DNA from 3 places in the Duganella sp. genome. Region 1 is predicted to be linked to each of the others. Evidence: predicted binding sites of a transcription regulator. Region 1 holds the regulator's gene; each other region holds the start of a gene.
The links. Region 1 encodes FliA, which starts transcription of late flagellar genes. Its sites were predicted from a motif close to CTAAAGTTTNNNNNNNNNNNGCCGNTA; they were not measured.

Region 1 (9,387 bases):
GCAGCAAGCCGGTGGTGCAGTCGGGTCAACTGGTGCGCCTGGTGTCCAGTGGCAATGGTTTCAGCGTGTCGGCCGAGGCGCGCGCCATGAGCACGGCCGGCGAAGGCCAGGTGGTGCAGGTGAAAACCGCCAACGGCCAGCAAATTACCGGCATCGCCAAGACTGGCGGGACGGTGGAGGTGGCATTTTGAGCAACTTGCGGCACAGTCCAGCTAAAGTTTCCGCCGCCGCCGCCGTTACCGACTCAGATCCCGGAGTTTCGTACTCCTAGCTGAGAAGGAAATGCTGTGAAAATCAATGACACATTAAAGAGCACGCCCGGCCTGCCGTCGACGCCTGCTGCTACCGGCTCCACCGCGCGCGGCGCGGAAAAAGCGGCCGAAGCGGCGGCGACCAACGTTGCGTCGGACAATGTACGCCTGTCGCCGCAAGGCCAGGCCATGGCGGCCAGTTCGGCCGGCGGCGCCAATGCGGTGTTCGACACCAAGAAAGTCGAACGCATCAAGCTGGCGATTGCCGACGGTCAGTTCCAGGTCAACTCGGAAAAAGTAGCGGATGGCTTGCTGGATACCGTCAAGGATCTGCTGCACTCAAGAAAACGATAGGATCATCATGACCACCGTCACCCCGCTGAACAGCCTGCGCGAAGAAGAACAGATCATGTCCACCCTGCTGGACGTGCTGCGCCAGGAGCAGCACCTGCTGGTGACGGCGGACATCGAGGCCTTACCGGCCATCACCACCCGCAAAACCGCGCTGGTCACGCAAATGACCCTGTTGTCGGCGCAACGTCACCGCTCGCTGGGCAAATGCGGCTTTCCTGCCGAGGAAGCCGGCATGGATGCGTGGATCGCCGCCAGCGGCGAAGCGCGCGACGAATCGGCCAGTCTGTGGCAGGCGCTGTTGCAGCACACGCGCGAAGCCAAGGAACTGAACCGCGTGAACGGCATGTTGATCAATAAGCAGATGGGGCACACCCAGGGCGCGCTGCAGGCCTTGCGGCCGCAAAACGGCACGGCCAACAACTTCTACGGCCCGGCCGGCATCTCCACTTCCCTGCCGCGCAGCCGCGGTTTCCTCGCCGGTTAATTCGTCGGCACTTCCGTACTTGGATCGGGGATACCCGACAGAATGGTCACCGCCACGCGGCGGTTGCGTGCGCGGCCCTGCGCCGTGTCGTTCGGCGCCACCGGCTGGTTGGAACTGAAGCCCACCGCCGTCAGGCGCTGCGGCGCCACGCCGGCATCAATAAACAAGCGCACCACGCTGCTGGCGCGCACCGACGACAGCTCCCAGTTGGACGGGAAACGGGTATTGCCGATCGGCTGATTGTCGGTGTGGCCTTCCACCTGCACATCGTGACTGTCGTCCTTGAGCAGGGCCGCCACCGCGCGCAGCGCTTCCACCGATTCCGGCATCAGCCGCGCATCGCCCGGATCGAATAGCACCGAAGCATTGATCTCGACGCTGACGCCGCGGCTGTTCTGCGTCACCCGCACCTTGCCCTCCTTCACCAGCGGCGCCATGGTGGACAACAGATCCTGGGCCAGCTTGGTCATCTGCTCCTTTTCCTTGCGCAGCAATTCATTGCGGCGCTTGATGGCCGGATTGGGAATGGGCAGATTGGGCACCTCGGTATTGACCGGCTGCGCCGCGCCTTTGCCACCGAAGGCGTCACCCAGCGCGTCAGAGAAAATCTTGTACTTGCCGATATTGACCGCCGAAATCGCGTACATCACCACAAAAAACGCGAACAGCAGCGTGATGAAGTCGGCGTAGGAAATCAGCCACCGTTCGTGGTTTTCCGGTTCGTCGTCGAACTTCCTGCGCGCGCGCCGGTACTGCATCTCAATGCTCCCGCAGCAGCGTGGCGATGCGCTCGTCAATCACGCGCGTGTGGTCGCCGGTGGCGATATCGTAAAACACCGCCGCCGCAATCTCCTGCTGGTGCACGGCCTGGGTGACGATCGCTTTCAGCTTGTTGGCGATCGGATAGAAGAACAGATTGGCCAGGCCGACACCGTAGATGGTGGACACAAACGCCACCGCAATGCCGGAGCCCAGCTTGCTCGGGTCGGTCAGGTTTTCCATCACATGGATCAGGCCCAGCACCGCGCCGAGGATGCCGATGGTGGGCGAATAGCCGGCCGCCGATTCCCAGATGCGCACCGCCTGGCGCTCCTCGGTTTCATAGGCGGTGATTTCGGTGTCCAGCAGCTGGCGCAGCTTGTCGGGCGCGATGCCGTCAACAATCAGGCGCAGACCCTTGGTGTTGAATTTGTCCTTGGAGGCCAGCATGTAACGCTCCAGCGACAGCAGGCCGTCGCGGCGCGCCGCCAGGTTCCAGGCGTTGATGTCGCGCGCCAGCGCGGCGCGGGTGTCGGGCGGCGGCGCAAACACCAGCCGCAGCATGCGCAGGCCGCGCCACAGGGTTTTCGGCCGCGTCTGCAGCAGCACGGCGCCGAAGGTGCCGACCACCACGATCGCAAACGCCGCCGGTTGCAGCAAGGAAGTGACCTTACCGCCCTCCAGTCCCTGGCCGATGACGATGCCGGCCAGCGCCACCAGGACGCCGGCTACGCTGGCCCAGTCCAAGACCGCTCCCGGAGTGAGGCACGCAGGCGCGCCACGGCTTGCGTATGCAGCTGCGATACGCGCGATTCAGAGACACCCATCACGGCGCCGATTTCTTTCAAGTTGAGCTCCTCTTCGTAGTACAGGCCCATCAGCATTTTTTCCCGCTCCGGCAAGGCGTCGATGGCGTCGATCACGGCCTGGCGGAAGTCGCCGTCCAGCAGCGAGCGCAGCGGATCGGCTTCGTCGTCCGAGGCGTAACGGTCGAGGAAACTGTCGTTGCCGTCATCGTCGTGGAAATCTTCGTAGTACACCAGCTGGTGGCCGCCGCCGTCGGACAGCATTTCCTGATAGTCGGCCAGCGACAGCTTGAGCGACTTGGCCACTTCCGATTCGCTCGGCGGCCGGCCCAGGCGCTGCTGCAGCGTCGACATGGCCGCCTCGACCTTGCGCATATTCTGGCGCAGCGAACGCGGCAGCCAATCGCTGTTGCGCAGCTCATCCAGCATGGCGCCGCGGATGCGCAACACCGCGTAGGTTTCAAATTGGGCGCCGTGGGTTTCTTCGTAACGGCTGATGGCGTCGAGCAGGCCGATCATCCCGGCTTGCACCAGATCGTCGACTTCGACGCTGGGCGGCAGTTTCGCCTTCATGTGGTGGGCCAAGCGCTTGACCAACGGCATGTGTTCCGTCAGTAAGGTGTCCTTGTCCGCTTTCCCTTTTACCGTGTACATTCGAATATTTTTGTATTAATTAAGCGCTGAGTTGGCTATTTCCCCCCAGCGCGAAGCGCCCCGCCAGCTGACGGAACGCGACTGAAGCCCCGGCCAGCGGAAACGCATCAACCACCGCGCGCCCCAAGCGCGCTGCGCGTTGCAGGTACTCATCCGCCGGCACCGAGCCCATGGAAACCAGGTTGACCGCCAGGTAACGGCTGGCTGCCTGTGCCATATTATCGTATACCACCTTTGCCTCCGATTCGGAAGCCCCGGTCACCAGAATCCCGAACGGGCGACGGCCCAGTTCCTGGTTCAGGCGCTTAATCATACTGTAGGCGGCCTTGATCGAGGTAGCGCTATTGGAAACTTGCACCACGATTTCCGAGCTGGCCATGACCGGCACCGGAAAGGCCACGCCGTCAAATTCGCCGTCCACCAGCACCATGCCGGTTTGCTTGGCCATCACATCGAAAGCCTTGGCCAGGCGGCGCGTTTCGTCCGGACCGGAGCGCGCCGCGCCGCGTGTCATGGACGCCACAGCAAACCCTTGCGGCACCGGATGAATGACCTGGTTCAGGCCGCACTCCTGGCGCGCCACGTTCAGCAGGCTGTGGCCGCCATCGACGCCAAGGCGCGAAGCCACGCCGTGGGCGCTGGCGCAGGCGTCGACGATCAGCACGTCGTTGCCGGCGCGGGCCAGCGAGGCGCCCAGGTTGACCAGCATGGAACCCTTGTCGTCCTGCGGCGCTGCCGACAGGAAGGTGACGATGCGGGGCTGCGGCCCCGCCAGCATGCGGCGCAGTCCCTCCGCCTGGTCGAAATTGAAGTTAGCCAAGGTGCACCTCGCGCTCGGTGGTCAGGCCGAAACCTTCCCTACTCATCAGCAGAGGCAGCTCTGCATCCTGGTATTGGGTGTTGACGATATCGCGTTTCAACTTGAAAGCGCGGTCGATCAGGTAGGCCGGATCGGCCAGGTGCAGGTCTTCCGGCACGCGCTGGCCATTCGACACGTAGAACAGGTTGAGTTTGTGGCGGATCACCACGTCCAGCACATTGCCGATGGCGGCGGCCTCGTCCAGCTTGGTCATGATGCAGCCGGCCAGGCCGCTGCCCTGGTAGGCGCGCACCACTTCGCTCAGGGTTTCCTGGGTGGCGGTGGCGTTCAGGCACAGCAGGCGTTTGACGTTGGCGTCGGCGCCTTGCAGCATGGAGACTTGTTCGGTCACCATCTGGTCGCGCTGGCTGACGCCAACGGTGTCGATCAGCACGGTGTGCTTGTTTTTCAGCTCTTTCAGGGCAATGCGCAGGTCGGCTTCGTCTTTCACCGAGTGCACCATCACGCCGAGGATCTTGCCGTAGATGCGCAGCTGCTCGTGGGCGCCGATACGGTAGGCGTCGGTGGTGATCAGGGCCAGCTTGTCCGGGCCGTGGCGCATCACGCAGCGCGCGGCCAGCTTGGCGGTGCTGGTGGTCTTGCCGACGCCGGTCGGGCCGACCAGTGCGAACACGCCGCCCTGGTCAATCAGCGCATCTTCGTTGGCCATGGTTTGCAGGTTGCGCGCCAGGACGGTTTTCATCCAGCGCAGGCTGTCGGCGGCGTCGCGCTGATTGGCTGGCAGTTTTTCGATCAGGTAGCGCGCCAGGCTGGCCGAGAAACCGGCCGCCAGCATGGAACGCAGCACGGCGGTCTTGTGCGGCTCGCGCGCCTGGGTCGCGCCCCACGACAGTTCGGCCAGCTGGGTTTCCATCATGCCGCGCATGGCGCGGAGTTCGCTCATCATGCCGCTCATTTCAGCGGCGGCGGATTCCTTGGCGCTGGCGACCGCGGCGCTGACCAGGGCGGCGATCTGGTTGGCGTCAATGGCTGGCGCGGCTTTCGGCTGCGGTGCCGGCGCGGGCGCAGCAGCGGCGGCCACCTTGGTGGCCAGCGACGAGTGCGAGGCGACCACGCGGCGTTGCGGCTGCGGCGGCAGGCTGGCCGGCTTGGCGGCCACTGGCGGCGACATGTGCGGCAGCTCATCTTCAAAGCGCGGCTCGACGCGGCCGCTGGAGATGGCAGGGATAGCGGTGGTGCCGAGGTCCAGCGATGGGGCTGGCTCCGCCATCGGCGAATGCGGTGCGGGCATGGCCAGCGACGCGGCATCGTCGTTGGCGAGGGCGAGGATTTCAACCACGCCATCGGCCTGGCGGTTGGACAGGATCACGGCGTCGGGGCCGAGCGATTCGCGGACTTTGCGCAGCGCTTCGCGGGAAGTCGACGCGGTAAATTTTTTAACGTTCATGACCGTCTCTCGTGGAAAGCAAATGGAGCAGCTTCACTCCTATGCTTCCATTATTGACGATGCACCTTGGAAACGATCCGATGAACAAGGCCGGAAATCGGCCGCAATTCAGTCGCGGAAAACCTCGTCCAGCGTGCGGGCATCAACGAAGTTCAACGCCCATGCCGACAGCCGCTCCGCATCCGCTGTCGCCAGCCGCGCCATCACCACCGCATCCAGGGCGCCAAAGCGCTTTGCCAACATGGACGCCAGCAAGGTAGCACGCCCTTCTTGCCGCCCTTCTTGCCGTCCTTCCAGCAACCCTTCCTGCCGGCCGATCTTGCGCCCGGCCCGCTCAAAATTATTTATGTAGGGCATGGCCTCTCTCCTTTCCAATGCATACACATCGTCTCTGAATTGCGCATCCAGCGCATCCGGCAGGCGCATCATCCAATCGATCGCATGATAGAAATCGATGATACGCTGCTTGTCCCAGCTACGTTTGTACAGAAGCCTGGTCAGGCGCCACTTGGCGGCACGTCGATGTTCAGCATTGCGCCGGGTCTGCTGCGTCAGCAAATGAGCGGACGTCACCAGCGCAAACGGACTGGGATGGGCCAGCAATTCCGGCAAGCGGTCTGCATAGTCCTGCAACTTCACGATCGGAAAAATCAGACGCATTTCACAATCCATGGTGCGATAGACAAACCTCGACGGCCGCCAGCCTTTTCCACTGTCAGCCAACACCGCCATGCTGACCACCGGCTTGCGGTAACGATCGTACACGCGGTAGTGGTAGGTAAAGATACGCTCGGCAAACGCGGCGTCGTGCCAGCCCTGCACTTCCAGATGCACCAACACCCATTGCTGGCCACCGTCACAAAGGTGCACACGCACCAGCTTGTCGAGCAGGCGCTTGCCGACCTCGGCGTCGCGCGACAGGGAGGCCAGCTCCTGGTCGAGAAACGCGTACGGCCGCGACCAGTCGATCGCCGCGTGGGCGTCGGGAAAATAGAAGGCCATGAATTCAGGGAAGTAGTTGGTGACCACTTCCTTCCATGGCGTGTCATAGTCGTCATCCATGCAGGCAGTCTAGGCTGCCCGCATGGCCGCGCTGCGCGCTGGATCAAACTCAGGCCGGTTGCTGCCCCACCAACGCGGTGACACGGATGGTTTTGCTTTCCGGGATCTCGGCGTGCGACAGCACTTTCAGCTGCGGCAAGGCGCGGCGCAGAAAGCGCGACAGCAGGGCCCGCAACGGCCCCGGCACCAGCAGTACCGGCGTCAGCCCCAGCGCTTCCTGCTGCGCCGCGGCCTGCTGTGCCTGCTGGGCGATGGTGTCGGCCAGACCCGGCTCGATGCCGGCGCCATCCGGGCCGCTGGCCGCCAGCGCCTGCATCAGCAAGCGCTCCAGACGGTTATCCAGCGTCATCACCGACAGCTCGCCGGCGCCCGGGAACAGCTGCTGCACAATCGCCCGGCCCAGCGCGATGCGCACCAGCGCGGTCAGGTCGCCGGCATCCTGCGTGTGGGTCGCGTGCTCGGCCAGCGTTTCGATGATGCTGCGCATGTCGCGGATGTGCACGCCTTCGGCCAGCAGGTTCTGCAACACCTTCTGCAAGGTCGACAACGGAATCAGCTTCGGCACCAGGTCTTCCACCAGCTTCGGCGCTTCCTTGCTCAAGTGGTCCAGCAGCGCCTGCACTTCCGAACGGCCCAGCAGCTCGGACGCATGGGTGGTGATCAGGTGATTCAGGTGCGTCGCCACCACCGTGCCGGCATCGACCACGGTGTAGCCCATGCCCTGCGCCTGATCACGCAGGCTGGCATCAATCCACACTGCCGGCAAGCCAAACGCCGGATCGGTGGTGACCATGCCCTGCAGCGTGCCGGTCGCCATGCCCGGATTGATGGCCAGGAACTGGCCGTTGTACGCCTCCCCCACGCCCACTTCCACGCCCTTGAGCGCGATGCGGTAAGCCGACGGCTTCAACTCCAGGTTGTCGCGGATGTGCACCGGCGGCGCCAGGAAGCCCACCTCCTGCGCGAACTTCTTGCGGATGCCCTTGATGCGCTTGAGCAGCTCGCCGCCCTGGGTCTTGTCCACCAGCGGAATCAGGCGATACCCCACTTCCAGCCCCAGTGTATCGACCGGCATCACATCCTGCCAGCTGGCCTCTTCCTGCTCGGCCGCCGCGGCCGCTGCCGGCGCGGCCGCCTCGGCCGCCGCCACTTCAGCGGTGGTCTTCTCGGTGGCGCGCTTGCTCATCAGGTAGCCGGCGCCACCCAGGGTCGCGCCCAGCAGCAGGAACACCAGGTTGGGCATGCCCGGAATCAGGCCCATGCCGCCAATGATGGCAGCCGTGATATACATTACCTGCGGCTTGGCAAACAACTGGCCCATCAGTTGCGAACCGATGTCCTGGTCGCTGGCCACGCGCGACACCACAATACCAGCCGCAATCGAAATCACCAGCGAGGGAATCTGCGCCACCAGACCGTCACCGATGGCCAGCAGCGTGTAGTTTTTGATGGCATCGGCAAACGGCATGTCGTGCTGGATCACGCCGACCAGCAGGCCGCCCACCACGTTAATCACGGTCACCAGAATACCGGCGATCGCATCGCCGCGCACATATTTCGAGGCACCGTCCATGGCGCCGTAGAACTCGGCTTCCATCGACACTTCGCTGCGGCGCTTTTTCGCTTCGGCTTCGCCGATCAGGCCGGCGTTCAGGTCGGCGTCAATCGCCATCTGCTTGCCTGGCATCGCGTCCAGGGCGAAACGCGCGCCCACCTCGGCAATACGGCCGGCGCCCTTGGTCACCACCACGAAGTTAATGATGGTCAGAATGATGAACACCACAATCCCGACCGTGTAGTTACCGCCGATCAGGAAGTGGCCGAAGGCCTCAATCACTTTACCGGCCGCGTCGGCGCCGGTATGGCCCTCGGTCAGCACCACGCGGGTCGAGCCGACGTTCAGCGCCAGCCGCAGCATGGTCGACAGCAGCAGAATGGTCGGAAAGGCCATGAAGTCCAGCGGCTTCACCGTGTACAGCGCGGTCAGCAGCACGATGATCGACAGCGCGATATTGAAGCTGAAGAACAAGTCCAGCACGAAGGCCGGCAGCGGCAAGATCATCATCGCCAGCAGCATGATGATCAGGATCGGCGCCGCCAGGCTGGCCTTGTTTTGCGCCGTGGCCAGGCCTTGCAGCCATGGCGGCAGTTTCACGTTGCTGAGGGCGTTCATGCGGATGCTCCGTTATTCAAATCGGGGGTGCCGTGCTTGGGGATGAAGGCTGGGTCCAGCGGGTCCATGGTTGGCGGCACATCAAGTTTCTGCGGCTTGTCCGGATACTTGCCCTTGCCGCTGCTGAACAGGCGCAGCTGGAACACGTAGGCCAGCACCTCGGCCACGGCCGCGTACAGCTGTTCCGGAATCTCGTCACCAATCTCGGTGTGCTTGTGCAACGCACGCGCCAGCGCCGGCGCCTCCAGCAGCGTGACCTTGTGTTCCCTGGCGATTTCGCGGATCTTGGCCGCCACCTCGTCGGTGCCCTTGGCCACCACCTTCGGCGCGCCGCGCATGCCGTCGTTGTACTTCAGCGCCACCGCATAGTGGGTCGGATTGGTCACCACCACGTCGGCGGTCGGCACGTCGGCCATCATGCGGCGCTTGGCCATCTCGCGCTGCAGCTGGCGGATCTTGCCCTTGATTTGCGGATTACCGTCGGACTCCTTGGATTCCTGGATCAGTTCTTGACGCGTCATCTTCAGCTTGTTCGCGTAATGCCACATCTGGTACGGGCCGTCGATGGCGGCAATCA
Region 2 (9,387 bases), on a different contig from region 1:
CGTTCTCGCACGACCAGCGCCATGCGGTGTTTTCCGGCGCGCCGCGCCTGCACTTTGGCGCCTTGCCGGACAATCTGGCGCTGCTGGACCCGCTCGGCCCGCTGCTGAACGAACACAGCAAGCGCTTCCTCAGCAGTGCGGAATTCGAAAAGAAAATGGGGCGCGGCACCGGGATACTGACCTTTGGCCTGCTGCGCGAATCGGGCGGCGCGCCGGGCTCGCAGCACAGCATGTCGATGATCCTGAACACGCGGCCGACCACGCGTTTCACGTCGCTGTCGCTGGGGTATGCGTTGTCGCCCAGCAGCTCATTGATGGCGATGGCCTCGTATGGCAAAACCGATGGCATCGGCACGCCGGACAGCCTGCTGTCGCAGGTGTCGTCGGTGCGCACGGTGGCGTACAGCGTCGGTTACGTGAAGCGGCAGCTGTTTGCCAATAATGACCGGATGGCGTTCACCCTGTCGATTCCGGCCAAGGTGCGCACCGGTTCGCTGGATTACAGCGGCGCGCTGTCGCAGTCGGTCGATCCCGGCGTGGCTGCGCTGGGCCCGCCGCGCCTGAACCTGCGGCCGACCGCCACCGAGCGCGACCTGGAATTCAGCTATACCCGTTTCCTCGGGCGCGACGGCAGCAAGGGGCGGGTGACCGGGGCGGTGATGTACCGCGTCAATCCCGGCCACGATGCCTACGCCAAGCCCGATCTGCTGATGGGTGTGCGCTATTCCTACGGCTTTTGATCAGCCTTTGGCACCCGGCCTGGTCATGTCCAGCGGCACGATCCACTGCTCGAACTGCTCGGCGCTGACGTAGCCCAGCGCCAGCGCGGCTTCTTTCAAGGTGGTGCCTTCGTGCTGGGCTTTCTTGGCGATGGAGGCCGCCTTGTCGTAGCCGATGTGCGGCGCCAGCGCGGTGACCAGCATCAGCGAGCGCTCCATCAATTCCTCGATACGGCCGCGATTCGGTTCGATGCCGTGCACGCAATGTTCCTCGAAGCTGCGCATGCCGTCGGCCAGCAGGCGTGCGCTTTGCAGGAAGTTGTGGGCGATCATCGGCTTGTAGACGTTGAGCTCGAAGTTGCCGGAAGCGCCGCCCATGGTGATGGCGACGTCGTTGCCGAACACCTGGCAGGACAGCATGGTCAGCGCCTCGCACTGGGTCGGGTTGACCTTGCCCGGCATGATGGAGCTGCCCGGCTCGTTTTCAGGAATGGTGATTTCGCCCAGGCCGGAGCGCGGGCCGGATGCCATCCAGCGCACGTCGTTGGCGATTTTCATCAGCGCGGCAGCCAGGGTTTTCAGCGCGCCGTGGGCGGACAGCAGGGCGTCATGGCCGGCCAGGGCGGCGAATTTGTTGTCGGCGGTCTTGAACGGCAAGTGCAGCGCGTGCTCCAGCTCGGCGGCGATGCGGGTGGCGTATTGCGGATGGGCGTTGAGGCCGGTGCCGACCGCGGTGCCGCCGGCCGCCAGTTGCAGCACGCCCGGCAGGGCGGCGTTGATGGCGTGTTCGGCAAAATCCAGATGGGCGACGTAGCCGGAGAATTCCTGGCCCAGCGTCAGCGGCGTGGCGTCCTGCAGGTGGGTGCGGCCGATCTTGACGATGTCGGCAAAGGCTACGGCCTTGGCGTGCAGGCTGGCGCGCAGCTGCTTGAGCGCCGGCAGCACGTTGTTGGCCAGCGCCTGGGCGGCCGCCACGTGGATGGCGGTGGGGAAGATGTCATTCGAGGACTGGCCTTTGTTGACGTCGTCATTCGGGTGCAGCAGGCGCTGCTCGCCGCGCACGCCGCCCATCAGCTCGGAGCCGCGGTTGGCCAGCACTTCGTTCATGTTCATGTTGGACTGGGTGCCCGAGCCGGTTTGCCACACGGCCAGCGGGAATTCGCCGGGATGCTGGTTGGCCAGCACTTCGTCGGCGGCCTGGGTGATGGCGATGGCTTTCGCGCCGTCCAGCAGGCCGAGGTCGAGGTTGACGCGGGCGGCGGCGCGCTTGACGCTGGCCAGCGCGTGGATCAGTTCGAGCGGCATTTTCTCGGTGGAGATGCGGAAATGTTCGAGGGAGCGCTGGGTTTGCGCGCCCCACAGCTGGGCGTCGGGGACGTCGATCGGGCCAAAACTGTCGCGTTCGCTACGGGTGCTCATGGATTGTCCTTGGTGGGAAATGAGGTGAATGAGTGTAGCGCAGATTGGAAAAATTAACCGGGGGCTACAAATCCGGAAAAATCGGCCGTTATAGCTGTTACACTTTAGAACTCCTTGCTTCCAAAACACGATGCAGTACAAGCATTTCACTACTTCGATAGTCGCCCTGGTCTTGGCTGGCGCTGTGCAGGCGGCCGAGCTGGGCGATATTGTGCCGCGCTCGTATATCGGCCAGCCGCTGGCGGTGGATATCGATCTGGTGTCGCTGACGCCGGAGGAGGTGAATGGCTTGCAGGTGCGTCTGGCGGCGCAGGATGTGTATCGCGGCGCCAATGTGAGCATGAATCCGGCGCTGGCGTCGGTCCGCATGCAGGTGGAGCGGCGCGGCGGCAAGCCGGTGTTGCATGTGGCCACCACGCGGCCGGTGGAGGCGGATTATCTGCATTTGTATGTGGAGCTGGGCGTGCCCGGCAAGCAGGAGGTGCGTCTGGCGACGGTGTGGCTGCAGCGCGATCCGAATCCGCCGCCACCGGTGGCGGTTGCGCCAGCGGCACCGGCGGTGCCGCTGGCCAGCGCGATGACGCCGGCGCAGGCGGAGCAGATTGCTGCGCAGGCGCGGGCGGCCCGGGCGGCGGCCAGCCAGGCGGCCGGCAAACCGGCTGCGGTTGCGGCCGGGGCAGCCGCTGGGGCAGTTGCGGCAGACGCGTCAGGCGCAACTGCGGCCCGGACTGGCGCAGGCACGGCTGGGGCGGCGCCGGCGAGTGCGCCGGCTGCCGGCACGGGCGGTGCTGGTGGTGTGGCCGGGGCGGCTGCGCCGGCGCGCGACCGCAGCAAGCCGGCGCCGTTGCCGTCTGTGCACGAGGCCGAAACTGGCGTGCCGGGCGAGGTGAAGGCTGCCGCGCAGGCGCGGCGGATTGCTGGCGTGCTGGTGTCGCCGGATGGCAAGCCGATCAAACCATCTGCCAGGGAAGAATCGGCCGAGGTGCCGGTGGGCGTGTCGCAGGCTTTGTTGCCGCTGGCGCCGCTGCCGCTGCCGAAGGGCGTCAAGCGGCCAGCGTCGGCCTCCTGCCCGGCGGGCGGCATCACTGCCAAGGAGTGCGTAGCGCTCGATAATCACAATACCGAGATTTCCTCCAAGTTGACCGAGCTGGAAGGCAAGCTGAAGGCGCTGCAGGGCGCGCTCGGCGGCGCTGCACCAGCGGCCAAAGGCGCGGCGCCTGCGGCGGGGCACGGCGAAGGCCCGGCCAGTGCGGCCACCGCGAAGGCGGCACCCGGCGCGATGCTTGCCGCCGCCGCGGCCAGGCCGGGGGCGGCCAGTGCGACGTCTGATGGGGCCAAGCCTGCGGCATCTGCCGCTGCGCCTGCCGCAGCCGAAAAGCAGGCGGCCTCGGGCACTGGTCAAGGCAAGGCATCGGCCGACAGCGCCGCTGGCGCGGCCGGCGGCGGGAAGGGCGCGGCCGCAGGGCAGTTGTCGGCCAGCATGGCAGCGCAGGGCGAGACCGAGATGCACGCGGCGAAGGTGGCGGCCAGTGAAACAGCGGCCAGCGCGGCGGCATCCGCGGCATCGGCATCCGTGCCGACCAAGCAGGTGCGCGTGCTGCCCAAGCTGAAGTACAAGAAGGAAAAGGACAAGCCCGCCGAGCAAACCAGCAGCAGCTTGCCGCTGATCGCCGGCGGCGCCGGCCTGCTGGCGCTGCTGGGCGGCGGCTTCGTTCTGTGGCGTAAGAAAAAAGCCGGCAAAGGGCCGCTGAAGATCTGGCAAGGCTTCCGCAAGAAGAAGGTCGAGGAGCCGGAAGAGGAATTCAAGCCGGTGCCGGAACCGGCGTCGTCAGCCTCGTAATGCGGTGAGCGCATAAGCATATAGCTGCAAGCTCTAAATTGGTGCAGGCGATCTGGGGTATAGTATTTTTTTCACATCAACCAACCCCTTCCTCATGAGCTACCAAGCACAGTACCAAGCCTTCAAACAACTCGGCCTCAAACTCGATATGTCGCGCGGCAAGCCCGCGCCGGAACAACTGGACCTGTCCAACGCGCTGACTGCGGCGCTGGACGGCTACACCGCCGCCGACGGCACCGACGCCCGCAATTACGGCGGCACCATCGGCCTGCCGGAAGCGCGCGCGCTGTTCGCGCAGTTGCTGGATGTGCCAGCCGCGCAAGTGGTGGTGGACAGCAGCTCCAGCCTGTCCCTGATGCATGACGTGATTATCTACAGCCTGCTGAACGGCGTGCCAGGCCATGCGCCGTGGGTGCAGAATCCGGTGACCTTCCTGTGCCCGGTGCCCGGTTACGACCGCCACTTCGCCATCTGCGAAGCGCGCGGCATCAAGATGATCAATATCCCGATGAATGAGCAAGGTCCGGACATGGATCTGGTGGAAAAACTGGTGGCGGAAGACGCCAGCATCAAAGGCATGTGGATCGTGCCGAAGTACAGCAATCCGGGCGGTGTGGTGTATTCGGATGCCGTGGTACAACGCCTGGCCGCGATGAAAACCGCAGCCCCGGATTTCCGCCTGATGTGGGACGACGCCTATCGCTTCCACCATCTGGGCGAGCAGAAGCTGGCCGTGGCGAATATCCTGGAAGCCTGCGCCAAAGCCGGCAATCCGGACCGCGCGATCGTGTTCGCCTCGTCCTCCAAGGTGAGCTGGGCGGGTTCGGGTGTGGCGGCGCTGGCGGCGTCGCCGGCCAATATCGCCTGGTGGACCAAACACGCCGGCCTGCGCAGCATCGGCCCGGACAAAATCAACCAGCTGCGCCACGTGCGTTTCCTGAAGGACCTGCCGACCGTGGAAGCGTTGATGGAAAAACATCGCCAGCTGCTGAAGCCAAAGTTTGATGCGGTGCTGGAACAGTTCCAGGCCTATCTGGGCGATGTGCCAGGCGTCGCGTGGACCCGTCCGGAAGGCGGCTACTTCATCGACCTGATCACCCCGGACGGCGCTGCCAAGCGCACCGTGGCGCTGGCCAAGGAAGCCGGCATCACCCTGACCCCGGCCGGCGCCGCCTTCCCCTATGGCGTCGATCCGAAAGACCGTCACATCCGCATTGCCCCAAGCTTCCCGTCGCTGGACGAGATCAACAAAGCGGCGCAAGGCATCGCCCTGTCACTGCGCGTGGCGCTGGAAGCATAAAAAAAAGCGCCTCGAAGGAGGCGCTTGCTTGATTTCCGGGCCGGTCCGTTTATTGACGGGCCATGCCTGGGATGCTGTTCATCCAGGGATCGGTGGCGTCGCGGATTTCGCGGTCGTTGGCCAGGATTTGCTTCAGCAAGTCGATCTTGCGCAGGCGTTGCGCGCCGCTCAGGGCTGGCACACCGGTGCTGATGGCGCGCGACTCGGTTGCGCATTCGGTTTCCAGCTTGCCCAGGCGGTCCAGATCTCCCATGCGTGCAGCGGCCGCCATTTGATTGGTCAAACCGGCAATGTTTTCGTACATCGAGAGGACTTCGGAAGAGGTCATATTCCCACCTGGCTAAGTTAAAGCGGATTACCGCATGTCCTGATTAACGTCGCCTTAAACGGGAACTTTAGGGTTTTCTGAAAAAAAATCGAAAAAAAATCCGCCTGCGGCAAAACAGGCGGATTTTGATGACGAAAGATCAATGCTTACTTGACCAGCTCTTCCAGGCCGGCGCTCAGTTCGTCCGGCGGCGGCATGTCGTCGATCAGGGCATTGTCTTCCAGGCCCAGTTCTTCGGCCAGATCGACCGGGTAGCAGGCGGCGATTTCGTCGTCGTTCAGCTCGGCCTGCGCCACGCGTGCGCGCCAGGCGGCCAGGGCCACCACAGCGGCCAGGCGGTTCAGTTCGCCGTTGTGGTGCGGCTCAGGGAAGGCCGAGATGGTTTCCGAGAAGGTGTGCGGGAATTTCCAGCGCTTGGCCAGTTCGGCGCCGACATCGGCAAAGGTGTAGCCCAGCGATGCCTGTTCGGCGTCCAGACGGCGCGAATCCAGCGGACCGGCGACTTTATCGAGCGCCATGGCCTGTTCCGGCGCCGCCGAATGGATCACCAGCTGGCCGATGGCGTGCATCATGCCGATGGTAAAGGCAAGGTCGGTGTTTTCCTTGGTTTTCTTGGCAATCCACTTGGCCGAAACAGCGGTGTGCAGGCTGTACTTCCAGAATTGCTTCAGGTCAAGGCCGGGCACGGTCTTAAAGCCGCTCACCAGACCGGAGCTGATGACCAGCGTGCGCACAGTGACGAAACCGAGCATCAGCACGGCATCTTCCACGGTGCCGATGCTGCGCGAGACATGATAGTAGGCCGAGTTGGCCAGGCGCAGCAGCTTGGCGCTCAGTACCGGGTCCGTCGACAATTTTTTCGCGATCTCTTCGGTCGAGACGCTGGCCTTGTCGAAACTGCTGATCAGCTCTTCTACGACCTTGGGCGCAGTGGGCAACGCAGTTGGATTCTGGAACAGGGCATCAAGTTTCATATTTATCTCCTCGGTGATTAGCGCGTTGCTGTAGGCTAACTATATAGGGATTCCTCGAATGATAGAAGAGATTTACGGGGAAGCGTCGCTTTTCTGTGTCGGGGTACACTGGCGCCATGGAACAAAAACAGATAGATGAAATTACCCAAACCACGTTGCGGCATTACGAGCGCAATGCCGAGCAGTTCTTCGCTGGCACCATCGATCATGATGTGAGCCAGAATATTGCGGCGTTGCTGGAAGCGATCGAAGCGCCGGCGCCGTATCGCTTGCTGGATCTGGGCTGCGGGCCGGGACGGGATTTGAAGGCATTCAAGGCGATGGGGCACGAACCGGTCGGTATCGATGGTTCGGCGCGCTTTGTCGAAATGGCCCGCGCGTTCAGCGGCTGCGAAGTGTGGCAGCAGGATTTCGTGCATCTGGATTTGCCGGCGCAGCACTTCGATGGCATCTACGCCAATGCTTCATTGTTTCACGTACCCAGCGCCGCGCTGCCGAAGGTGCTGCGCGATCTGCATGACGCGCTCAAGACCGGGGGCGTGCTGTTCAGTTCCAATCCGCGCGGCGATAACCGCGAAGGCTGGAACGGCCCGCGCTACGGCAGTTACTACGATTATGCAACGTGGGAGCGATACCTGACCGATGCCGGCTTTACGCCGATCCGCCACTACTACCGGCCGGAGGGTTTGCCGCGCAATCAGCAGCCATGGCTGGCCAGTGTTTGGCGTTGCGTACGGAACCGCACGGAAGCTCGACCATGAGCGGCCTATAGTGGTGTTCATGCACGCAGCGCTGGGCTGCGTGTCCTTTAGCTAAGAAGGAGTTCATCATGAACAAGGATCAAGTCAAAGGTAAAGTCAAGGAAGTCGGCGGCAAAATCCAGGAAGAAGCTGGCAAGCTGGTAGGCAGCTCGGAGCAGCAAGCCAAAGGCCTGAACAAACAGGCTGAAGGCAAAATCCAGAAAGGCTATGGCGACGCCAAGGAAGCCGCTGAAGATATCGTCAAAGGCAACCGCAACTAAGCCTGTCGTCCCGGCGCAGGCCGGGACCCATGGAACGTTTGCGCTGAGTTGCTGCATGCTTTCTATGGATCCCGGCCTGCGCCGGGACGACGGGGTGTTTACTCAGGCTTCAGATTTTTCTTGAAGAACGCCTCGATATTGCCATACACATGGCGCTGCGGCGCGCGGCCTGAGATGCCGTGTTTGCCGCCCGGATAAGTCATCAGCTCAAAGTGCACATTGCGCTTCACCAGCGCGTCGATCATGCGCGTGGTGTTGGTGAACAGCACATTGTCATCAGCCATGCCGTGCATCAGCAGCAGCGGCGATTTCAAACCATCCAGATGCGAGTACACGCCGCTGTATTCATAGCCGGCCGCGTTCTCTTTCGGCGTGCCCATGAACTGCTCGGTGTAGTGGGTGTCGTACAGCGACCAGTCAGTCACCGGCGCCACCGACACACCCATGGCGATCTTGTCCGACGCTTCCGCCAGCAGGCGCAAGGTCATGAAGCCACCGTAGCTCCAGCCGAACACGCCGATGCGCTTGGCGTCGACGAAGCTTTGCTTGCCGAGCCACTCGATGCCGGTCAACTGGTCTTCCACTTCCACGCGGCCCAACTGATGGTAATTGGCGTCGGTGAATGCGCGCTCGCGGCGGAACGAACCGCGGTTATCCAGACGCCAGACCACAAAGCCTTGCTGCGCCATATACTGGTCAAAGAAGTTGCCCCACTTGCGCGACACGTGCTGCGAATGCGGGCCGCCGTAAGTCGACAGGTAAACCGGATACTTCTTGCCCGAATCGAAGCCGCTTGGCTTGATGATGGAGTAGTACAGCGTCTGGCCATCCTTGGCCTTCAGCGTGCCGTACTCGGTCTTCAGGTGCGCGTCCAGATATTTGCCGTACGGGTGGCTGGCGTTCAGTTCGTTATGCTCCAGCCACTGGATCATGCTGCCGTCCGGACGACGGATGCTCACTTGCGGCGGCGTGTCCGGGTTGGAAAAGGTATCGACAAACACTTCGCCATTGCGCGCGAAGGCCGAGTCGTGCCAGCCATCGCCTTGCGTGACGCGGGTTGGCTTGTCGGCGGTGCTGCCGTCCAGTTTGAGCACATAGGTCTGGCTGTCGACCACGGCATCGCGGTTCGATTGCACGTACACGCGGCCGTTCTTTTCATCCAGTGCCAGCAGGCGGTCGATGCCCCATTCGCCGGACGTGATGGCGTGCTTGAGCTTGCCGTTCATGTCGTACAGGTACAAGTGCTTGCGGCCGCTGCGTTCCGACGACCAGACGAAGCCCTTGTTGTCCGACAGGAAACGCAGGTCGTCAAAGATGCTGACCCAGGTGGGCGAGGTCTCAGTGATCAGGACTTTCTGCGCCAGCGTGGCGGCATCGACCGAGATCAGTTCCAGTTTCTTCTGATCGCGCGACTGGCGCTGGAACAGCAGGGCTTTGCTGTTGCTGCTCCAGTCAGCGCGCACCAGGTAAATATCTTTTTCTGCGCCCAGCGCGACGTCGCGGATGTCGCCGGTGACTGGCGAAACGATCTTCAGCTCCACCAGCACGTTAGGATCGCCAGCGGCGGGGTAGCGCTGCTCGACCACTTCGGTACGGTCGGCAAAAATTTCAAAACGGCGCACCACCGGCACTGGCGTTTCATCGTAGCGCTTGTAGGCGATGGCGGAATCGTCCGGCGCCCAGTAGTAGCCGGTGGTCTGGCCCATTTCTTCCTGCGCGATGAACTCGGCCTCGCCGTTGTGGATGACGCCTTTGCCGTCGGTGGTCAGCTGCTTTTCCTTGCCGG
Region 3 (9,387 bases), on a different contig from region 1:
CCGTTTTCCGAGCGGTCGCCATTGGAGGCGGCCCAGTGGACAATTTTCACCACTTCCGGCCGCGCGACGTCGATCAGCTGCAGCAGCTCATCCTTGATGCGCTGGTAGCCCTCGGGCCGGATGTAATTCTTGGAGCCGGCCGGGATCGCCAAAGCCAATGCGGCGGCTTCGTCGTCCTCGTCTCCGTCCTGTTCTTTGACAAATGCTTTGTTCATGACGCTTATTGTAATGGCTTTCACGTATCATACATGCCATGAGTTCAGCCGTTTCCCTCCCCCACGATCGCCAGGCCCTGCTCACGGAACTGGAACAGGTGCGCGCCCGTTTTGCCGCCATCGTCTCCAACACGCCGGGGCTGGTGTACCAGTTCGTGCTGCATGCCGACGGCAGCGTCAGCTTCCCCTACCTGAGCGAGGGTTGCCTGGCTCTGCTGGGCCTGACCGCCGCCGAGCTGCACGCCCAGCCGCAGCGCTTCCTGGGCCTGATCCTGGAAGATGACCGCCAGTCCTACCTGGACGCCATGCAAGCCTCGGCCACGGCGTTGTGGAGCTGGAACTGGGAAGGCCGCATCTGGGTCGACGCCTGGAAAGACGTGAAGTGGATCAACCTGCGCTGCACCCCGCACCCCCTGCCCGACGGCGCCGTGCGCTGGGACGGCATCATGACCAATATCACGGACAGCAAGCTGGAGCAGCTGGAAGTGCGCCATTCGCGCGCCCGCCTGGCCGAGCTGAGCGCCCATACCGACCGCGTCAAGGAACAGGAGCGCACCCGCATCGCGCGTGAAATCCACGACGAACTGGGCGGCAACCTGACCGCCATCAAGATGGCGCTGGCGATGCTGGCCGCGCGCCTGGACGGCGACCCGGCGCTGCGCGAAAAAACCGATTACGTCGATGCCCTGGTTGACCGCACCATCGAGGCGGTGCACCGGATTGCGGTCGACCTGCGCCCGGCCCTGCTGGACCTGGGGCTGGTGGCGGCGCTGGAGTGGCAGGTCAAGGAATTCGGCAAGCAGACCGGCATCCACAGCAGCTTCAGCGCCAACCACCGCGACATCGGCCTGGACAACGACCAGGCCACCGCCCTGTTCCGCATCGCCCAGGAAGCGCTGACCAATATCGCCAAGCACGCGCACGCCAGCAAGGTGACCGTCAAGCTGGCGCGGCTGCGCCACCATGTCAGCCTGAAAATTGCCGACAATGGCAGCGGCATCCGCCAGGCCGACCGCGCCAAGCCGGATTCCTTCGGCCTGCGCGGCATGGCGGAACGGGCGCGCGCCCTGGGCGGCACGCTGACGCTGAGCCAGGCCAGCGGCGGCGGCACGGTGGTGGCAATCAAAATTAAGCGCGATACCGCACGCGACAGCCTCATCGCCGCCGCTGCGGACGCTACAATAGCGGCAGAAAACATTTCCACGTCGAAATAATGTGTAGAGATTCATGACAGAAAAAGCCATCATCAAGGTCTTCATTGCAGACGACCACGCCATTGTGCGGGAGGGCTTGAAGCAAATCCTGGCGGAGACGCGCGACATCGTGGTGGCCGGCGAGGCCGAGAGCGGGCTGGATGCCGTCAAGCTGTTCCGCAAATCCGGCTGCCAGGTGATGTTGCTGGATATCTCGCTGCCGGACCGTAACGGCATCGAGGTGCTCAAGCAGATCAAGAAGGACCGGCCGGAGCTGGCGGTGCTGATGCTGTCGATGCACCGCGAGGACCAGTACGCCATCCGCGCGCTCAAGGCCGGCGCGGCCGGCTACCTGACCAAGCAGAGCGCGCCCAAGGAGCTGGTCAACGCCATCCGCCAGGTCGCCGGCGGCCTCAAGTACATCAGCGCGGCGCTGGCGCAGGAGCTGGCCAACCACGTCAATGACGACCACGAGGCGCCGCTGCACGAAACCCTGTCCGACCGCGAATACCAGACCCTGACCATGATCGCCTCCGGCAAGACGGTGGGCATGATCGCCAAGGAACTGTCGCTGTCGGTCAAGACGGTGAGCGAATACCGCGCCCGCCTGCTGGTGAAAATGAAGCTGAAAAACAGCGCCGAACTGACGCACTATGCGATTAAAAATCAACTCATTGAATAAGCGGCGTTAAGATAGTTATACACGGATGAAAGCCCCCTTCCGGCCCTTTATTCCGGTATTGCCGGACGGACAGCAGGCTTATCATAGACGTAATTGGTAAACCATTAAGAGGGCCGCGCGTCACCATGTCCAGCAAACCACCCACTCCCGAGCAGAATCCGGCCGACATCGCACGCGAAGCGTTCCGGCGCCTGGCGCTGCGCCGCATTGCGCCGACGCCGGAAGCCTACCGCGACATTTATAACGAGATTGCCGGCATTGCCGCCGAACCGCCGGCGCCGGCCGCCCCGCTGGGCAGCGCCGATCCGGGCCCGGAATCGGTGCTGAGCCAGTTTGCCACGCGCCTGACGGAAAACAGCGGCGACCTGGCCGAGTTCGGCCGCCGCTTCAACCGCGCGGTCAAGACGCGCGACTGGGACGGCTATGCGCGCGCGCTGTCGCAGCTGGTCGAGAAGCATTTCGTGGCGCCCAAAAAAGGCATCGAGGTGGCCGGCCTGCCCGGCGAGGAGAGCGAGCAGACCCGCACCCTGCGCGACCTGCTGAGCCGCACCCTGACCTTTGCCGTGGCCTCGCTGCTGTCCGGCACGCCGGTGCTGGTGGCCGAAGCCGAGTCGCTGGGCGCGGCCACCAAGACCGCCCACAGCGAGGAAGCGCTGGCCGAGATTGCCGTGCGCCTGAAACAGCTGTGCTACCAGATCGAGCTGCGCGGCGCCGACAGCGGCGAGCAGCAGGAATTGCTGCTGCGCCTGTTCAAGCTGCTGCTGGAAAACGTCAGCGAGCTGCTGGACGACGACAGCTGGCTGCGCGGCCAGATCGAGGCGGTGCAAAACCTGATCGCCGGCCCGCTGGACGTGCGCGCGCTGGAAGAAGCCACGCGCAGCCTGAAGGAAGTGATTTACAAACAGGGCCAGCTCAAGCACAGCCTGGCGGACGTCAAGCTCACCGTCAAGAACATGATGATGACCTTTATCGACCGCCTCGGCCAAGTGGCGGCCTCGACCGGCGACTTCCACGAGAAAATCGGCGGTTATTCGGACAAGATCAGCAAGGCCGACAATATCGCCGAGCTCAACAGCATCCTCGACGAGGTGCTGAAGGAAACCCGCATCGTCCAGAACGAGGCGCTCAAGGCGCGCGACAAGATGATGCTGGCCAAGCAGGAAGTGCAGGACGCCGAGGCCCGCATCCACACCCTCGAAGCCAAGCTGCAGCATTTGAGCGAGCTGGTGCGCGAAGACCAGCTGACCGGCAGCCTCAACCGCCGCGGCCTGGACGATGTGTTCGAGCGCGAGACCGCCCGCTCCGACCGCCGCGGCACGCCCTTGTGCATTGCCGTGCTGGACCTGGACGATTTCAAAAAGCTCAACGACACTTACGGCCACATCGCCGGCGACGCCGCCCTCAAGCACCTGGTCAAGATCGTCAAGGACACGCTGCGCTCGATGGACGTGATTGCCCGCTTTGGCGGCGAGGAATTCCTGATCCTGATGCCGGAAACCACGGTCGAGGCGGCCGCCTCCACCATGACCCGCCTGCAGCGCGAGCTGACCAAGCACTTCTTCCTGCACGATAACGAGAAAGTGCTGATCACCTTCTCGGCCGGGGTGGCCCTGCGCCGCCCGAACGAGGAGCAGACCGAACTGGTCAAACGGGCCGACAAAGCCATGTACACCGCCAAACAGACCGGTAAAAACCGCGTGGTGGTGGCCGACTAGGCCGTTTCTTGTCCTGCCCGCCCCGCCCGGCCGCTGCGCCGGGTTTTTTTTTGAGCAATTTCGGGGTGAAATAAATTTTTTTTCGCCCTAAAGTTTCGTTTTTTACCGTCGTTTAGACGCTCATGCATGACGAACTTTAGCCCTGAAAGCAAAAATTTTCCCGCGTTTGCGCCCTAAACTTTCCGTATGGGAACCCGTTACTGGGAATAACTGCGGTTTGATTGCTTCGGAAACAGAGAGGCAGACCAAGGGGAACTGAGGCACCCGGCCCACAATAAGTAGTACCAGTTTGGAGAAACATCATGGCACAAGTCATCAACACTAATATTGCTTCGCTGAATTCGCAACGTAACCTGACCACCTCGCAAGCCAATCTGTCGACCTCGCTGCAACGCCTGTCGTCCGGTCTGCGCATCAACAGCGCAAAAGACGACGCTGCCGGTCTGGCTATTTCCGAGCGTTTCACGTCGCAGATTCGCGGCAATACCACGGCTGCCCGTAACGCCAACGACGGCATCTCGCTGGCGCAGACGGCCGAAGGTGGCTTGAGCACCGCCGGCGATCTGCTGCAGCGTATCCGCGAACTGGCCGTGCAGTCGGCCAACGGCACCAACTCGGATTCCGACCGCAAGTCGATCCAGAACGAGGTGGCAGCCCTGTCGAACGAACTGAACCGCGTGGCCAATACCACCCAGTTCAACGGCCAGAACGTGCTGGACGGTTCGCTGACCTCGGCCCAGTTCCAGGTTGGCGCCAATTCCGGCCAGACCATCAACATTGGCGTGCAATCGGCCAAGGCCACCGATCTCGGCAACAACACCCTGTCGTCGTCCACCGGCGGTGCCGGCGCCGATTCCACCACCCTGTCGCAGGCAGCGTCGAATGCGACCGGCAGCAACAACATTGCCGCCGACGAGACCCTGACCATCAAGTCCGGCGCCGGCGTCAGCACCACGCTGACCGTCAAGGGCCTGAACGGCACCACCCCGGGTGACAGCGCCGCGAAAATTGCCGCCAACATCAACGGTCTGAGCGGCACCACTGGCGTCACCGCCACCGCCTCGACCCAGGCCACCATCACCGGCATCAGCGATGGCGCAGTTCAGTTCGACCTGCGCGGCGCCAACTCGGTGGCCAACGATGCCACCTCGAAAGCGGTGACCATCTCGGCCAAAGTGGTCGGCGGCGATTTGTCGGCCCTGGCCCAAGCGATCAACGCGCAGAGCGGCACCACCGCCGTGACCGCCTCGATCAAGAAAGATGGCGCTGGCGTATCCTCGCTGGTTCTGAGCAACAGCAACGGCGATGACATCAATATCGCCAACGACCTGGCGGATGCCGCCACCGGTCTGGGCACCGCATCCATCGCTGGCGCGAGCACCCCGGCCAATGGCACCACGCCTGCAGTGAACGCGCCAGCCGTCGCTATCCCGGTAGCGGGCGGTAACTCGGTCACCGTGGGTGGCAAGCTGAGCTTCTCGTCGGACTCCGGTTTCTCGATCAGCTCGACCGGCACCGCCGTGCTGGGCGGCACTGCCGGCACCGCGATCGGCTCGGACCTGCAATCGGTCGCCAAGCTGGACGTGAGCACCGTGGACGGTTCGAACGCGGCACTGAAAACCATCGACTCGGCGCTGAACCAGATCAACAGCAACCGCGCTGCCCTGGGTGCGATCCAGAACCGCTTCGCCTCGACCATCTCGAACTTGAACACCGCCACCGAGAACTTGTCTGCCTCGCGTAGCCGTATTCAAGATACCGACTTCGCTGCAGAAACCGCCAGCCTGACCCGCGGCCAGATCCTGCAACAAGCTGGTACCGCGATTCTGGCGCAAGCCAACTCGCTGCCGAACGGCGTGCTGTCGCTGCTGCGTGGCTAAAATCCGGGGATGAGACGGCGCCGCAAGCGCCGCCGTAACCAGGTTCCCCGGCTGATCTTGTCAGTCGGGGATTTTTCGTAAAGGAAGCATCATGACTATCGATACCATAGGCTCGGCCACCACGGCCGCGAGCGGCCGCCCGGCTGCAAGCGCCCCGGTCGGTTCCGACGCCGCCGTCGCCCAGGGTGCCGCACGGGCCCCGGCCACCGCCGTCGAGACCGCCGCCGCGGTGAAAGCGCCTGCGGCGGCGCCCTCGCTGGAGCAGGTGAACGAGGCGGTGTCGCAGCTGAACAAGTCGGTGCAGGCCAAGTCGCAGGGCCTGGAGTTTTCCATCGACAGCGACAGCAAGCGCACCGTGGTCAAGGTGGTCGATCAAACCACCAAGGAAGTGCTGCGCCAGATTCCCACGCCCGAAGCGCTGGAAATCGCCAAAGCGCTGGAAGCCAAATCCAGCACCGGTCTGCTGATCCAGCAAACCGCCTGAAGCGGCCGCGCCCCGCGCGCGCCGCTTTTTCCCCATCTGTGGCATCCTGACTCCGGGAGCGCCGTCTCCGTCTTTGCTGCCAGTCAGCACGTCTTTCCAGCCTTTCAACGCTGCCTGTTTTTTCAGCTTTGCGCGAACTGGCGGGTGTTCTCCCCTCTCAAGTCCGGTTTGATTCTGCCGATATTGTCTTATATTATTGTTTTACACAGGAGCACAAAGTGGGCATCTCTTCTCCCGGCATCGGCTCGAATATCCCGGTCGACAGCATCGTCAGCAAGCTGATGGCGGTGGAGTCTGCGCCGTTGGCCGATTTCGACAAGAAATCGGCCAGCTACCTGGCGCAGGTGTCCGCTTTTGGCAATCTGTCGGGCGCGCTCGGCTCGTTCCAGTCGGCGCTGTCGGGCCTGACCTCCCTGTCCGGCTTCCAGACCATGTCGGCCACCCCCGGCGACACCTCGATCCTGACCGCCACCGCCACCGGCACCGCCATCCCCGGCAGCTACCGCATCAACGTCACCCAGGTGGCGCAGGCGCAAACGCTGGCCTCGGGCGGTTACAAGACCACCACGGCCGCCATCGGCACCGGCGCCAAGACCACCATCAACTTCTCGCTCGGCACCGTCAGCGGCGGCAGCTTCGGCCTGACCGGCACCCAGCTGGGCGCCAGCCTCAGCACCGGCGGCCTGACGCCTGGCGCGCTGACCATCAACAACACCGCGATTGCCACCGACGGCACCACCCGCAGCGCCCGCCTGCTGGCCGACGCCATCAATGCCAAGAGCACCACCACCGGGGTCTCGGCCAAGGCCGCTGCCACCGTCACCAGCGCCACCTTGTTTGGCAGCGGCGGCGCCTCCAGCTTTGGCGACATCGACACCAGCGGCGGCGGCACCTATTCGCTGTCCGTGGGCGGGGTGGAAATCGCCACCCAGGCGGCCGGCGTGGCCGGCGGCGCCGGCATCACCGCCGCCTCGCTGGATGCCGCGCTGACCGGCAACACCGCCGTGGCGCGCGCGCTGGCCGACGCCAACATCACCGTCAGCGGCAGCGCTGCCGACGGCACGCTGCAATTTACCAATGCCGACGGCTCCAACATCGCGATTGCCGAGGCGGTCTCGTCGACCGGCACCGTGACCGGCGGCATCGGCAACGCCGCCGGGGTGGCCAACATCGGCTCCAGCACCACGGCCGTCAGCTCGATCTCGCTGATCTCGGCCGACGGCAGCCCGATCTCGGTCGGCGGCACCAACCCGGCCGGCGCTGGCTTCACGGCCGGCGTGGGCGGCGCCTACCTCGGCGCCAGCTTCACCGCCGACTCGACCCGCACCAGCGGCAACATCGTGATCGACAGTTCCAACAACACGCTGGCCGGCATTGTTGCCGCCATCAACAAGGGCAATTTCGGCGTGACCGCCAGCATCGTCTCGGACGGTTCCACCGGCACCAACGCCACGCCCAACCGCCTGATCCTCACCTCCAGCGCCACCGGCGCCAGCTCGACCATGAAGATCACGCTGAGCGGCTCGGGCGGCAACCCGGCCGATCCGGCGCTGGAGGCGCTGCTGGCCTACGACCCGGCCGGCACGCAAAACCTGAGCCAAAAGGCGGCGGCGGCCGACACCAAGGCCACCGTCAATGGCATCGACGTCACCAGTTCCAGCGCCGGCATCTCGGGTGCCATCAGCGGCGTCACCCTGAGCACGCTGAAAACCGGCAGCACCACGCTGACCATCGCCAAGGATTCCACCGCGTTGAACAGCTCGGTCAGCGGCTTCGTCAAGGCCTATAACGACCTCAACTCGCAGATCACTCAGCTGAGCGGCTACAACCCGGATACCAAGACCGGCGGCCCGCTGCTGGGCGACTCCACCATCCGCAACCTGAGCGCCTCGATCCGGCGCGAGATGTCGAGCTCGATCACCGGCCTGGAGGGCAGCAAGCTGACCAATCTGTCGCAGATCGGCATCTCGTTCCAGAAAGATGGCACGCTGACGCTGGACTCCAGCAAGCTGGGCAAGGCGATCAACGACAACTACGGCGACATCGCCGGCCTGTTCGCGGCGGTCGGCCGCGGCACCGATCCCGACGTCAAGTTCGTCAGCTCGACCGGCAAGACCCAGGCCGGCGATTACCGCGTCGACATCACCCAGCTGGCCACCCAGGGCACCCTGCAGGGCACCGCCGTGCTGCCGGCCGAGACCACCATCGATGCCGACACCACCTGGACCGTGACCCTGAACGACACCACGCCGTCCAACGTCAACAACACCGCCACCATCACCCTGCCGGCCGGCACCTACAACCCAAGCCAGCTGGCCACCATGCTGCAGTCGAGCATCAACGGCGTCAGTGCCTTCTCGTCGGCCGGCGCCACCGTCACCGCCACGGTCGGCGATGACGGCACGCTGAAGCTGAACTCGACGCGCTACGGTTCCAAGTCCAACATCCATATCAACACCGCCAGCGGCACCTCGGTCGCGACCGTGTTCGGCGGCGGCACCTCGGTGGATGGCAAGGATGTGGCCGGCACTATCGGTGGCTACACCGCCACCGGCGACGGCCAGACCCTGACCGGCGCCGCCGGCGCGCCGATCGAAGGCCTGAAGCTGACCATCACCGGCGACACCACCGGCTCGCGCGGCAGTTTCGGCTTCTCGCAGGGCTATGCCTACCAGCTCAACACGCTGGCGGCCGGCTACCTCGGCGGCGACGGCGCGATCGCCAGCCGCACCAAGGGGCTGAACAACACGGTCAAGGACATCACCAAGCAGAAAGATGCGTTCAGCGCGCGCCTGACCGACATCGAGGCGCGCTACCGCGCCCAGTACACGGCGCTCGATACCTCGATCGCCAGCATGAATACCACCGCGTCATTCTTGACGCAGCAGTTTGCAGCCATGGCCAAGGCCTGACCGCAAGCGCACTCACAGGAGAGCAAGTATGTTCGGATCTCGACAAACTGGTGTCAACGCCTATGCCAAGGTTGGCATGGAAACCGGCGTGGTTGCCGCCAGTCCCCACAAGCTGATCGTGATGCTGTTCGATGGCGCCCTGGTCGCGCTCAGCACGGCATTGAGCGGCATGCGCAGTGGCAATATCGGCGAGAAGGGCAAATCCATTTCCAAGGCCATCATGATCATCGACAGCGGCTTGCGCGCCGCGCTCGACAAGAAGGCCGGCGGCGAGATCGCCGAGGGGCTGGACGCCTTGTACGAATA

Region 2: the regulator FliA is predicted to act here: its motif matches at 5,651-5,677, upstream of ABDW57_RS20980 (flagellar protein FliT).
Region 3: the regulator FliA is predicted to act here: its motif matches at 3,893-3,919, upstream of ABDW57_RS27650 (flagellin).

Annotation. Positions count from the first base shown of each region.
Region 1 is NZ_JBCNLB010000001.1:1,051,273-1,060,659, reverse strand. It holds gene flgA (flagellar basal body P-ring formation chaperone FlgA) at 1-191, shown strand, start outside; gene flgM (flagellar biosynthesis anti-sigma factor FlgM) at 288-605, shown strand; gene ABDW57_RS04875 (flagellar protein FlgN) at 613-1,089, shown strand; gene motD (flagellar motor protein MotD) at 1,086-1,847, opposite strand; gene ABDW57_RS04865 (flagellar motor protein) at 1,849-2,595, opposite strand; gene ABDW57_RS04860 (RNA polymerase sigma factor FliA) at 2,577-3,308, opposite strand; gene ABDW57_RS04855 (antiactivator of flagellar biosynthesis FleN protein) at 3,328-4,128, opposite strand; gene flhF (flagellar biosynthesis protein FlhF) at 4,121-5,575, opposite strand; gene ABDW57_RS04845 (DUF4351 domain-containing protein) at 5,684-6,637, opposite strand; gene flhA (flagellar biosynthesis protein FlhA) at 6,687-8,810, opposite strand; gene flhB (flagellar biosynthesis protein FlhB) at 8,807-9,387, opposite strand, start outside.
Region 2 is NZ_JBCNLB010000015.1:18,531-27,917, reverse strand. It holds gene ABDW57_RS21000 (hypothetical protein) at 1-740, shown strand, start outside; gene fumC (class II fumarate hydratase) at 741-2,138, opposite strand; gene ABDW57_RS20990 (LPXTG cell wall anchor domain-containing protein) at 2,269-3,978, shown strand; gene ABDW57_RS20985 (aminotransferase class I/II-fold pyridoxal phosphate-dependent enzyme) at 4,073-5,278, shown strand; gene ABDW57_RS20980 (flagellar protein FliT) at 5,328-5,606, opposite strand; gene ABDW57_RS20975 (HDOD domain-containing protein) at 5,753-6,580, opposite strand; gene ABDW57_RS20970 (class I SAM-dependent methyltransferase) at 6,697-7,341, shown strand; gene ABDW57_RS20965 (CsbD family protein) at 7,410-7,601, shown strand; gene ABDW57_RS20960 (S9 family peptidase) at 7,700-9,387, opposite strand, start outside.
Region 3 is NZ_JBCNLB010000036.1:3,295-12,681, reverse strand. It holds gene greB (transcription elongation factor GreB) at 1-215, opposite strand, end outside; gene ABDW57_RS27665 (histidine kinase) at 254-1,429, shown strand; gene ABDW57_RS27660 (response regulator transcription factor) at 1,443-2,090, shown strand; gene ABDW57_RS27655 (diguanylate cyclase) at 2,216-3,805, shown strand; gene ABDW57_RS27650 (flagellin) at 4,108-5,685, shown strand; gene ABDW57_RS27645 (flagellar protein FlaG) at 5,777-6,169, shown strand; gene fliD (flagellar filament capping protein FliD) at 6,388-9,081, shown strand; gene fliS (flagellar export chaperone FliS) at 9,110-9,387, shown strand, end outside.